Regions from separate parts of the Dactylosporangium salmoneum genome, predicted to be linked through region 2. Evidence: riboswitches for the same ligand, from Rfam matches in the RefSeq annotation. Region 2 holds a riboswitch; each other region holds the start of a gene.
The links. Region 2 has a riboswitch for glycine ahead of gcvH (glycine cleavage system protein GcvH). Riboswitches for the same ligand answer to the same signal wherever they lie in the genome.
Positions count from the first base shown of each region.

Region 1: it holds a riboswitch for glycine, as region 2 does, so the genes downstream of both, ABD352_RS12700 (hypothetical protein) here and gcvH (glycine cleavage system protein GcvH) in region 2, are expected to answer to the same signal.
Region 3: it holds a riboswitch for glycine, as region 2 does, so the genes downstream of both, gcvP (aminomethyl-transferring glycine dehydrogenase) here and gcvH (glycine cleavage system protein GcvH) in region 2, are expected to answer to the same signal.

Region 1 is NZ_BAAARV010000021.1:105,906-109,172, reverse strand. It holds gene gcvH (glycine cleavage system protein GcvH) at 1-4, opposite strand, end outside; gene gcvT (glycine cleavage system aminomethyltransferase GcvT) at 49-1,143, opposite strand; gene ABD352_RS12700 (hypothetical protein) at 1,242-1,490, opposite strand; glycine riboswitch at 1,543-1,636, opposite strand; glycine riboswitch at 1,638-1,735, opposite strand; gene ABD352_RS12695 (FtsX-like permease family protein) at 2,499-3,179, shown strand.
Region 2 is NZ_BAAARV010000016.1:394,343-397,609, forward strand. It holds gene ABD352_RS09400 (AbfB domain-containing protein) at 17-1,189, shown strand; glycine riboswitch at 1,261-1,351, shown strand; glycine riboswitch at 1,352-1,470, shown strand; gene gcvH (glycine cleavage system protein GcvH) at 1,503-1,868, shown strand; gene ABD352_RS09410 (L-serine ammonia-lyase) at 1,865-3,232, shown strand.
Region 3 is NZ_BAAARV010000023.1:172,275-175,541, forward strand. It holds gene gcvP (aminomethyl-transferring glycine dehydrogenase) at 1-1,708, opposite strand, end outside; glycine riboswitch at 1,784-1,880, opposite strand; partial or broken gene ABD352_RS14610 (nucleotidyltransferase domain-containing protein) at 1,914-2,576, shown strand; gene ABD352_RS14615 (nucleotidyltransferase domain-containing protein) at 2,685-3,267, shown strand, end outside.

The sequences.
Region 1 (3,267 bases), on a different contig from region 2:
TCATGGAGGTTCTCCTCAGGCTGTATTGGGTCGGCGCGGTGGGCGCGGTCAGCGGCCGCGGCGGTAGAAGGGCAGTTCGGTGACGCGAGCCGGTTCCCGCGTGCCACGGACGTCCACCGACACGGTGGTGCCCGCAGCGGCGAGCGCGGCGTCGACGTAGGCCATGGCGACGGGATGCCCGAGGGTCGGCGACGGCGCGCCGCTGGTGACCTCGCCGACTCGGTCGCCCGTCTGCGGGTCGAGGACCGCGTAGCCGGCGCGTGGTGACCGCCGCCCGTCGGGCACCAGTCCGACCAGCCGGCGGCGGACCCCGGCCGCCGCGCGGTCGGCGAGTGCGGCGCGGCCGATGAAGTCGTCGGCCTTGTCCAGCTTCACGACGCGGCCGAGCCCGGCCTCGTACGGGGTGACGTCCACGCTCAGCTCGTGCCCGTACAGCGGCATCCCGGCTTCCAGCCGCAGCGTGTCCCGGCAGGAGAGCCCGGCCGGGACCAGCCCGCGCTCGGATCCGGCAGCCAGACACGCCTGCCAGATCCGGGCCGCGTCCGCGGGCGCGGCGAAGATCTCGAACCCGTCCTCGCCGGTGTAGCCGGTCCGGGCCAGCAGTACCTCGGCCCCGGCCACGGTCGCCGCACGGATGGCGTAGTACCGCACATCGTCAAGGCCCGCGTCGGTCAGGTCGGCGAGGATGGCGGCGGCGCGCGGGCCTTGCACAGCCAGCAGCGCCCAGTCCGCGCAGCGGTCCCGGATCTGCGCCCGCAAGCCGCCCACGCGGGCGCGCAGCGCGTCGAGGACGACGCCGGTGTTGGCGGCGTTGGCGACCACGAGAAAACGGTCGTCGGTGAGCCGGTACACGATGAGGTCGTCGAGAATTCCCCCGTCCTGGCGGCAGATCATCGTGTACTTCGCCCTGCTGACCGGGATGGCGCTGACGTCACCGACGAGCGCGTGGTCGAGCACCCGTCCGGCCTGCGGCCCGACCACCTCGATCTCGCCCATGTGGCTGAGGTCGAAGAGCCCGGCAGCGGTACGGACCGCCCGGTGCTCGGCGATTTCGCTGCCGTACCGCAGCGGCATGGCCCACCCGGCGAAATCGGTCATGACTGCGCCCAGGGCGAGGTGAATCTCGTGCAACGGTGTCAGCATCGGTATGCGGGTCCTTGAGTCAGGACGCGAAGGCGTCAGGCTGCGGGCAGGAGTACGGCTGGTCGATCCCGGCCACGGGGGCCAGTACTTGTCGCCGGTCACGCCGACGAAGTACACCGCTTGGTGTCTCGAAAGCGGCTGATCGTAAGGATTCCCGCGCTGCCGGACGGCGCGGCGCTCACCGGGCCCACGCCCGCGCGGCGCTCGGGATCCGGATGCGGCAAATGTGCGGGCGGCGGCATGATCGCGGCCGGGCGATTGGAGTGCACGTCGCACGTTGCGCGCAGGTCGCCTGCGCGGATGATGGACCGGGTCGCGCGGTCCGATGAGCTCAATGCATCGGGCATGTCGGGAGGCTCCCTTGTCGAGGTCCGCTTCGATCGCGAACCAGGTGGGTGACCTCCCCGCTCTGTCATTGGACCTGAGAGCTTCGCCGCCCGATGTGGCGGCTTGCACCGTGGGTGCAGGACAACGTCCTGCTTTCCAGAGTCCGCCTCACCGAAACGGTCATCGATACCTGAGAGATTCTGGGGAGAGTTGCTCCTTCGGCGCCGCGCCCATCGTGAGGCGCGGGCTCTCCCGCTTCGGTTCAAGTGGCGTGTATGAAATTGTCGAAAAGAACCTAAAGGATCACCATGAAGGGCGTCAAGGAGCGGCCGGTACCAGCTGCCAAGTGTCCAGCCCCGCTGCTGACGCATGTCCGGCCGTTGAATCTTGATGGATATCGCCGCCGGCTGCCAGGCATCCGCCGACCGTGCTGCCTTGCGGCCTTCTGGTGCCGAGCTGACGTCAATGCTGAGCGACAGGTTAGCGTGCCGAGAGGCGGACGGATACGCATCCCGCTGCCCTGTCGGGTGCGGGTCGACCGGGGTGACAGGGTGCCGACGGCTGGACAGAACACCGTTAACTGCTCCGCGCGGTGTCCGGGTGGAGCAGTGCCAACCACGTCGTGCAGCTGTGACAGCCTGGACCAGAACAGCAGCCTGCTGCCCGCCGCCGATGATGAGCCGACGGCGGAACGCGGCTGCGGTGACGAGCGCGTCGAGCAGTGCCCGGCGCCGGCTGGCCAGGGCGGACACGCCGAGGTGGGTCAGGATGGTGTCGACTCGGCAGGCCCGGGTAGGCGTGCGGGGCAAGCCGAGTGGTGTCGGGAATCGAGGTCGCGGCGAGGGTTAGGCAGGCGGTGGCGTAGTGGCGCAAGATGCCGCTCGGGGATCCGCTGCACACACCCGAGACCCTTCGCGGAACTCGACGAACGACGTCAAGAGAACGCGCTGGGGGTTCGGAGATCTTGGCTAGCGCCTCCTGGTCGCATCCGGCACCACATGTCCGCAGCTGCCCTGTGCAACGGTGGCGTGGACGAGAGCCGGTTGCGGAGCGCGGACCAGACCCCCGGCGTCCGGGGCGCGGCGGATCTGGTCGCCGACGCATTGCGCGCTGTTTCGGTACGTGGGGCAGGTAAGCAGAGTGCGGACCGCTGCGCCGGCCTCGGCGGGGTCGTCGATGACGATGCCGGCGCCGGCGGCGGCGACCCGCTGGGCGTTCATCGGTTTGTCGGCGCCTTTGGGTGCAGCAACATGGGGATGCCGTGGCTCATGGCGGCCAGAACGGTGCCCGCGCCGCCGGCCGCTACCACCCCGGCGAGGATTTGCGCTGACCCTCGCGTTCGGGCTGCTCTGGCCACCGCCAGCGCCGGACTCATCCTCATCGTCGGCGCCGTGCAACGCCGCCGTTCCATGGTCGCCCTGGCCGTCCTGGGAGCCAATGCCCGGCAACGCGCCGGGTTCCTCTGGACCGAAGCAGGTGCCCTGGTGATCGCGGGCGTGGCCGGCGGACTCGCCATGGGTACTCTGATCGCCTTCGAACTCATCAAGGTCCTCAACGGCATCTTCGACCCGCCGCCGCCGTACCCCTTCATCCCCTGGACGTTCGTCATCACGGTCCTCGCCGCCGTCCTCGGCACCGCTGCCCTGGCAACCGCGGCCTCCGCCCGCTGGACGGGCCACGTCGACGCTTCCCGCCTGCGCGACCTGTGAGCAACCAGACATGCCGCGTGGTGCGGATCCGGACGGATCAGTCCTGGCACGCCGGTCGATCGCCGTCAGAGACAGGCCCTGGGCAGTG
Region 2 (3,267 bases):
CCCGGAGGCATCAGCGATGCGAGCCCGTCGTCTCGTCGCCCTGCTCGCCGCGGCGGCCGCCACCGCCGCGGCGCTCGTCGCGACGCCCGCCCCGGCCCACGCCGAGTCCAACGGCGGGGTGCGCATCCTGCCGCTGGGCGACTCGATCACCGACGGGTTCAACGTGCCCGGCGGCTACCGGATCAACCTGTGGCGGGCCCTGGCCGCCGCCGGGCACCCCGTGGACTTCGTCGGCTCGCAGTTCAACGGCCCGGCCGACCTGCCCGACCACGACCACGAGGGCCACCCCGGCTGGCGCATCGACCAGGTCGACGCCAACGCCACCGCCTGGGTCTCCGCCACCGCCCCGCGCAGCGTGCTCATCCACCTCGGCACCAACGACGTGGTGCAGAACTACGACCTCGCCGGCGCCCCGTCGCGCCTCTCCGGCCTCATCGACCACGTGCGGGCGGCCGCCCCAGGCGCCGACGTCTTCGTCGCCTCGATCATCCCGCTGGCCGACCCGGCCCGGGAGAGCGCCGCCAACGCCTTCAACGCCACCATCCCCGGCATCGTCGCGGGCAAGGGCGCCCGGGTGCACTTCGTCGACATGCACGCCGCGCTGAGCACCGCCGACCTCGCCGACGGCGTGCACCCGACCCGGGCCGGCTACGACAAGATGGCCGCCCGCTGGGCCTCCGCCCTGGCGTCGGTGCCCGGCTCGGCCGGCGACGACGGCGCCGCGACCACGCTGCCGGTCGACACCAACGTCTCGCTGCGCGCCACCACCGCCTGCTGCACCACCCGCTACGCCCGCCACCAGAACGGCCTGGGCTATACCGAGGTGGTCACCGCGGCCAGCGACGCGCTGCTCAAGCAGGACGCCACCTGGCGGGTCGTGCCCGGCCTGGCCGGCGGCTGCTACAGCCTCCAGTCGCGCAACTACCCGACGTACTACCTGCGCCACCAGAACGGCCGCGTGAAGATCAGCGCCGACGACGGCACCGCGCTCATGCACGCCGACGCCACCTGGTGCGCCCGCACCGCCCCCGGCGGCGTGCGCCTGGCCTCCTGGAACTTCTCCGGCTCCTACCTGCGCCACATCAACTCCGAGCTGTGGCTGGCCACCCCCGGCGGCACGGCGGCCCAGGACAACGCCAACAGCCTGGTCCCCGACATCACCTGGGCGGTCACGTCCCCCTGGGCCTAGCGAGCGTAAGGACTTGACCCGCCCCGCGGCGCCGCCGTACGGTCGCGGCGACAACTCCACATCGCGCCGAACGAACCGCGGCGGGAGAGTCCCCACCCGCTGGGGCGCCGAAGGAGCAACTCTCCCCGGGAATCTCTCAGGCCCACGTACCGCCACGGCCAGGCAACTCTGAAAAGCCGGGACGCCGCGTCCCGCGCCCACGGTGCAAACCGCCGCCCGCCTCGCCCGAGGCCGGGCCCGGCCGGTGAAGCTCTCAGGCATTCGATGACAGAGCGGGGAGGCACCCAACCGTCATCGACCAGGGGAGCCTCTCGTGACCGTGCCATCGCACCTGCAGTACACCCGCGACCACGAATGGATCGGGGATCTCAGCACCGTCGGGATCACCCGCTTCGCCGCCGACGCCCTCGGCGACATCGTCTACATCGACCTGCCCGAGCCCGGCCGCGAAGTGCGGGCCGGCGAGCCGTGCGGCGAGGTCGAGTCCACCAAGTCCGTGAGCGACCTGCTGGCCCCCGCCGACGGCGTGGTCGAGGAGGTCAACCCGGCCGTCGCCGCCGACCCGGCGCTGATCAACGAGGACCCGTACGCCAACTGGCTCTTCCGCATCCGCGTCACCGGCGGGGCCGACCTCCTCGACGCCGAGGCCTACGCGGCGCTGATCGGGTCGCAGCGATGACGCTCAGCGCGTTCGACCTGTACTCCGTCGGCATCGGCCCGTCCTCCTCCCACACCGTCGGCCCGATGCGCGCGGCCCGGCGCTTCGTCACCCGCCTGCAGGACGACGGCCTGCTCCCTCGGGTGGCCCGGATCAAGGCCGAGCTCTTCGGCTCGCTGGGCGCCACGGGCCACGGCCACGGCTCCGCCCCCGCGGTGATCCTCGGCCTGGAGGGCGCCGATCCCTCCACAGTGGACACCGACGCGGCACCGGGCCGGGTCCGCGCGGTCCGCGAGACGGCCCGGCTCGACCTGCTCGGCGGCGCCCACGCGATAGCCTTCGACGTCGACGCCGATCTGGTCCTGCACCGCCGCCGCAGCCTCCCGGAGCACCCCAACGGCATGCGCTTCCACGCCTGGGCGGCGGACGGCTCCCCCGTGGCCGAGCGCACCTACTTCTCCGTCGGCGGCGGGTTCGTCATCGGCCCCGGCGGCGCCCCCACCCCGACCGAGGACCCGGTGAAGTTCCCCTTCACCACCGGCGCCGAGCTGCTCGCCCACGCCACCGCCGAGGGCCTGCGCATCAGCGACGTCATGCTGGCCAACGAGCAGGCCTGGCGCCCCGAGCCGGCGATCCGGGCCGACCTGCTGCACATCTGGTCGGTCATGCAGGAGTGCGTCACCCGCGGCTGCACCCGCCCGGACGGCGTCCTCCCGGGCGGCCTCAAGGTCCGCCGCCGCGCCCCGGCCCTCTACGCGGACCTGTCCGGGACCCGGGGCGCCGCCGACCCGCTGCACGTCCTGGACTGGGTCAACCTCTACGCCCTCGCCGTCAACGAGGAGAACGCCTCCGGCGGCCGGGTCGTCACCGCCCCCACGAACGGCGCCGCCGGCATCATCCCCGCCGTGCTGCACTACTACGCGCGCTTCGTCCCGGGCGCCGACGACGACGGCGTGGTCCGCTTCCTGCTGACCGCCGCCGCGGTCGGCCTGATCATCAAGGGCAACGCCTCGATCTCGGGCGCCGAGGTCGGGTGCCAGGGCGAGGTGGGCTCGGCGTGCGCCATGGCGGCGGCCGGCCTGTGCGAGGTCCTGGGCGGCACCCCGGCCCAGGTGGAGAACGCGGCCGAGATCGGCCTGGAACACAATCTGGGGCTCACCTGCGACCCGGTCGGCGGCCTGGTCCAGATCCCCTGCATCGAGCGCAACGCCATCGCCAGCGTCAAGGCCATCAACGCCGCCCGCCTGGCCCTCAACGGCGACGGCGCCCATCACGTCACCCTGGACAAGGCGGTCAAGACCATGCGCGAGACCGGCCGCGACATGTCCGTCAAATACAAGGAGACGGCCCGCGGGGGCCTGGCGGTCACCGTCATCGAGTGCTGAGAAAGATCACTGTCCAGTTGTCAACGAGGCGAGCG
Region 3 (3,267 bases), on a different contig from region 2:
GGTACGCCCGGATGGCCAGCAGCCCGGCCAGCTCGCCCTGCGATCCCGCGTTGGGCTGCAGGCTGACGGCGTCGTAGCCGGTCACCTCGGCCAGCCAGCGCTCGAGGTCGCCGATCAGGCGGAGGTACCCCGAGGTCTGCGACGCCGGCGCGAACGGGTGCATGTTCGCGAACTCGGGCCAGGTGATCGGCTCCATCTCGGTGGTGGCGTTGAGCTTCATCGTGCAGGAGCCGAGCGGGATCATGCCCCGGTCGAGCGCGTAGTCCTTGTCGGAGAGCTTGCGGAGGTACCGCAGCATCGCCGTCTCCGACCGGTGGCTCGAGAACACCGGGTGGGTCAGGTACTCCGACGCCCGCCGCAGCTCGGCCGGCACCCCGCCGGTCGTGTCCAGCGCGGTCACGTCGACGTGGGCCAGCCCGAACGCGGCCAGCACGTCGCGCAGGTGGCTGTAGGTGGTGGTCTCGTCGCAGGCGATGCCGACCCGGTCGGCGTCGATGCGGCGCAGGTTCACCCCGCGCTCGGCCGCCGCCTCGACGACCTGCCCGGCCTGCCCCGGCACGACCGCGGTCACGGTGTCGAAGAACGCCTGGTGCTCGGTGCCGACCCCGCCCGCGCGCAGGCCGGCGGCGAGCCGGACGGCCATGTCGTGGGTGCGGGCGGCGATCGCGCGCAGCCCGTCCGGCCCGTGGTAGACCGCGTACATGCTCGCGGTCACGGCGAGCAGCACCTGCGCGGTGCAGATGTTGCTGGTCGCCTTCTCCCGCCGGATGTGCTGCTCGCGGGTCTGCAGCGCGAGCCGGTAGGCGGGCGCGCCGCCGGCGTCCTTGGACACGCCGACGAGCCGCCCGGGCAGGGTGCGCTCGAGGCCCTGGCGGACCGAGATGTACCCGGCGTGCGGCCCGCCGAAGCCCATCGGCACGCCGAAGCGCTGGGCGCTGCCGACGGCGACGTCGGCCCCGATCGCGCCGGGCTCGCGCAGCACGCACAGCGCCAGCAGGTCGGCCGCCACGGTGACGATCGCGCCCCGCTCGTGGGCCTGCGCGACCAGCGCCTCGTGGTCGCGGACCGCGCCCGAGGCCCCCGGGTACTGCAGGTGCAGCCCGAAGAACGCCTCCGGCAGCTCCTCCACGGCCAGGTCGAGCACGCGCACCTCGATGCCGAGCGGCTCTGCCCGGGTCTGGATCACGGCGAGGGTCTGCGGCAGCACGTCGGCGTCCACGACGTACACCTCGGACTTGACCTTCGAGGAGCGCCGGGCGAGCGTCATCGCCTCGGCCGCCGCGGTGGCCTCGTCCAGCAGCGACGCCCCGGCGACCGGCAGCCCGGTCAGGTCGGCCACGACGGTCTGGAAGTTCAGCAGCGCCTCGAGCCGGCCCTGGGAGATCTCCGGCTGGTACGGCGTGTACGCGGTGTACCACGACGGGTCCTCGAGCACGTTGCGCAGGATCACCGGCGGCGTGTGCGTGCCGTAGTACCCGAGGCCGATCATCGACACCAGCGTCCGGTTCGCCGCGGCCAGCCCGCGCAGCTCGGCCAGCACCTCGGCCTCCGAAGCGGCGGGCGGCAGCTCGAGCGCCTCGTGCCAGCGGATCGAGCCGGGGATGGCGGCGGTCATCAGGTCCTCGACCGACTCGTACCCGACGGTCTTGAGCATGCGGGCCTGCTCGTCGGCGGAAGGGCCGATGTGCCGCGCGGCGAAACTGGTCATAGCCACACTCTCTGGATGTCCGGGGACAGGGGCGTATGTGCGCTCCTCCCCCTCTGTCGCAGACTCCAGAGGTGCCAACCCGTCGCGGTCCTTCTGCCTGAGAGGTTCCGGGGAGGATTTGCCCCTTCGGCGTCGCCGTATTGCCGATGGCGATCTCTCCCGCGCGGGTATTGCCGGCTTGCCTACCCTACCTCCTGTGCAGGACTTGACCATCGTGGCGTCACACACCATTTACACAGCGATCGTCGGCTCTCGCGCCTACGGCCTGGCCGGCCCGGCGTCCGACACGGACCGCCGCGGCGTCTTCCAGGCGCCCACGCCGGAGTTCTGGCGCCTGGACAAGCCCCCGACGCACGTCGAGGGCCCGCGGCCGGAGGAGTTCTCGTGGGAGGTCGAGCGGGCCTGCACGCTCGCCCTGGCCGCCAACCCCACCGTCTGGGAGTGCCTCTCCTCGCCGCTGGTCGAGCGCCTGACCGACGCCGGCCGGGCCCTGCTGGACCTGCGTCCCGCGTTCCTGTCCCGCCGCGCCGCCCGCACCTACGGCGACTACGCCCGCGACCAGCTGGCCAAGCTCACCTCGACCCGCGCCAAGACCGGCGAGATCCGCTGGAAGCAGGCGATGCACATGGCCCGCCTGCTGCGCGCCGGCGCCCACGTCCTGCGCACCGGCGAGGTCCTGGTCGACGTCTCCACCCACCGCGACGAGCTCCTCGCCATCCGCCGGGGCGACCTGTCGTGGGACGAGTTCCAGTCCCTGGCCGCGTCGCTGTCGGCCGACCTGGAGCGCGCCGAGTCCGAGACCCGGCTCCCGGACGAGCCCGACCGCGGCGCCGTCGAGCGCTTCCTGATGGACCTCCGCTCGTCGTCGCCCGCAACGCACGCGCCGGCCCCCACGCCCGCAACGCACGCGCCGGCCCCCACGCCCGCAACGCACGCGCCGGCCCCCACGCCGGCACCGCCCCCGCTCCGGGCGGACATCCCGGCCTGGGCGGGCGAGGTCGCCGACCCCCACCCCTACCCGCTGGTGTTCGCCACGGTGAGCGGCGCCCACCTGTACGGCTTCGCCTCCGTCGACTCCGACCTGGACCTGCGCGCGTGCCACATCCTCCCGCTGGACGAGGTCGTGGGCCTGACCGTGGGCCCGGAGACGGTCCAGTCCGGCGGCGTGCGCGAGGGCATGGAACTCGACGTCGTCAGCCAGGAGCTGGCCAAGTTCGTGCGCCTGCTGCTCAAGCCCAACGGCTACGTCCTGGAGCAGCTCCTGTCTCCCCTGGTGGTGCGCACCTCTGCCCTGCACGAGGAGCTGAAGTCCCTAGCCCCCGCCTGCCTGACCCCGGAGCACGCCCGCCACTACCTGGGCTTCGCCGCCGGCCAGTGGCAGCTGTACCAGCAGACGGGTGAGCTGAAGCCAGCCCTCTACACGCTCCGGGTCCTGCACACCGGCATCCACCTGATGCGCACCGGCGAGGTGGAGGCCGACCTGCGCGTGCTCAACACCCTCCCGTACGTCCCCGCCCTGATCGAGGCCAAGAAGTCCGGCGAGCACGACCGCCTGACCC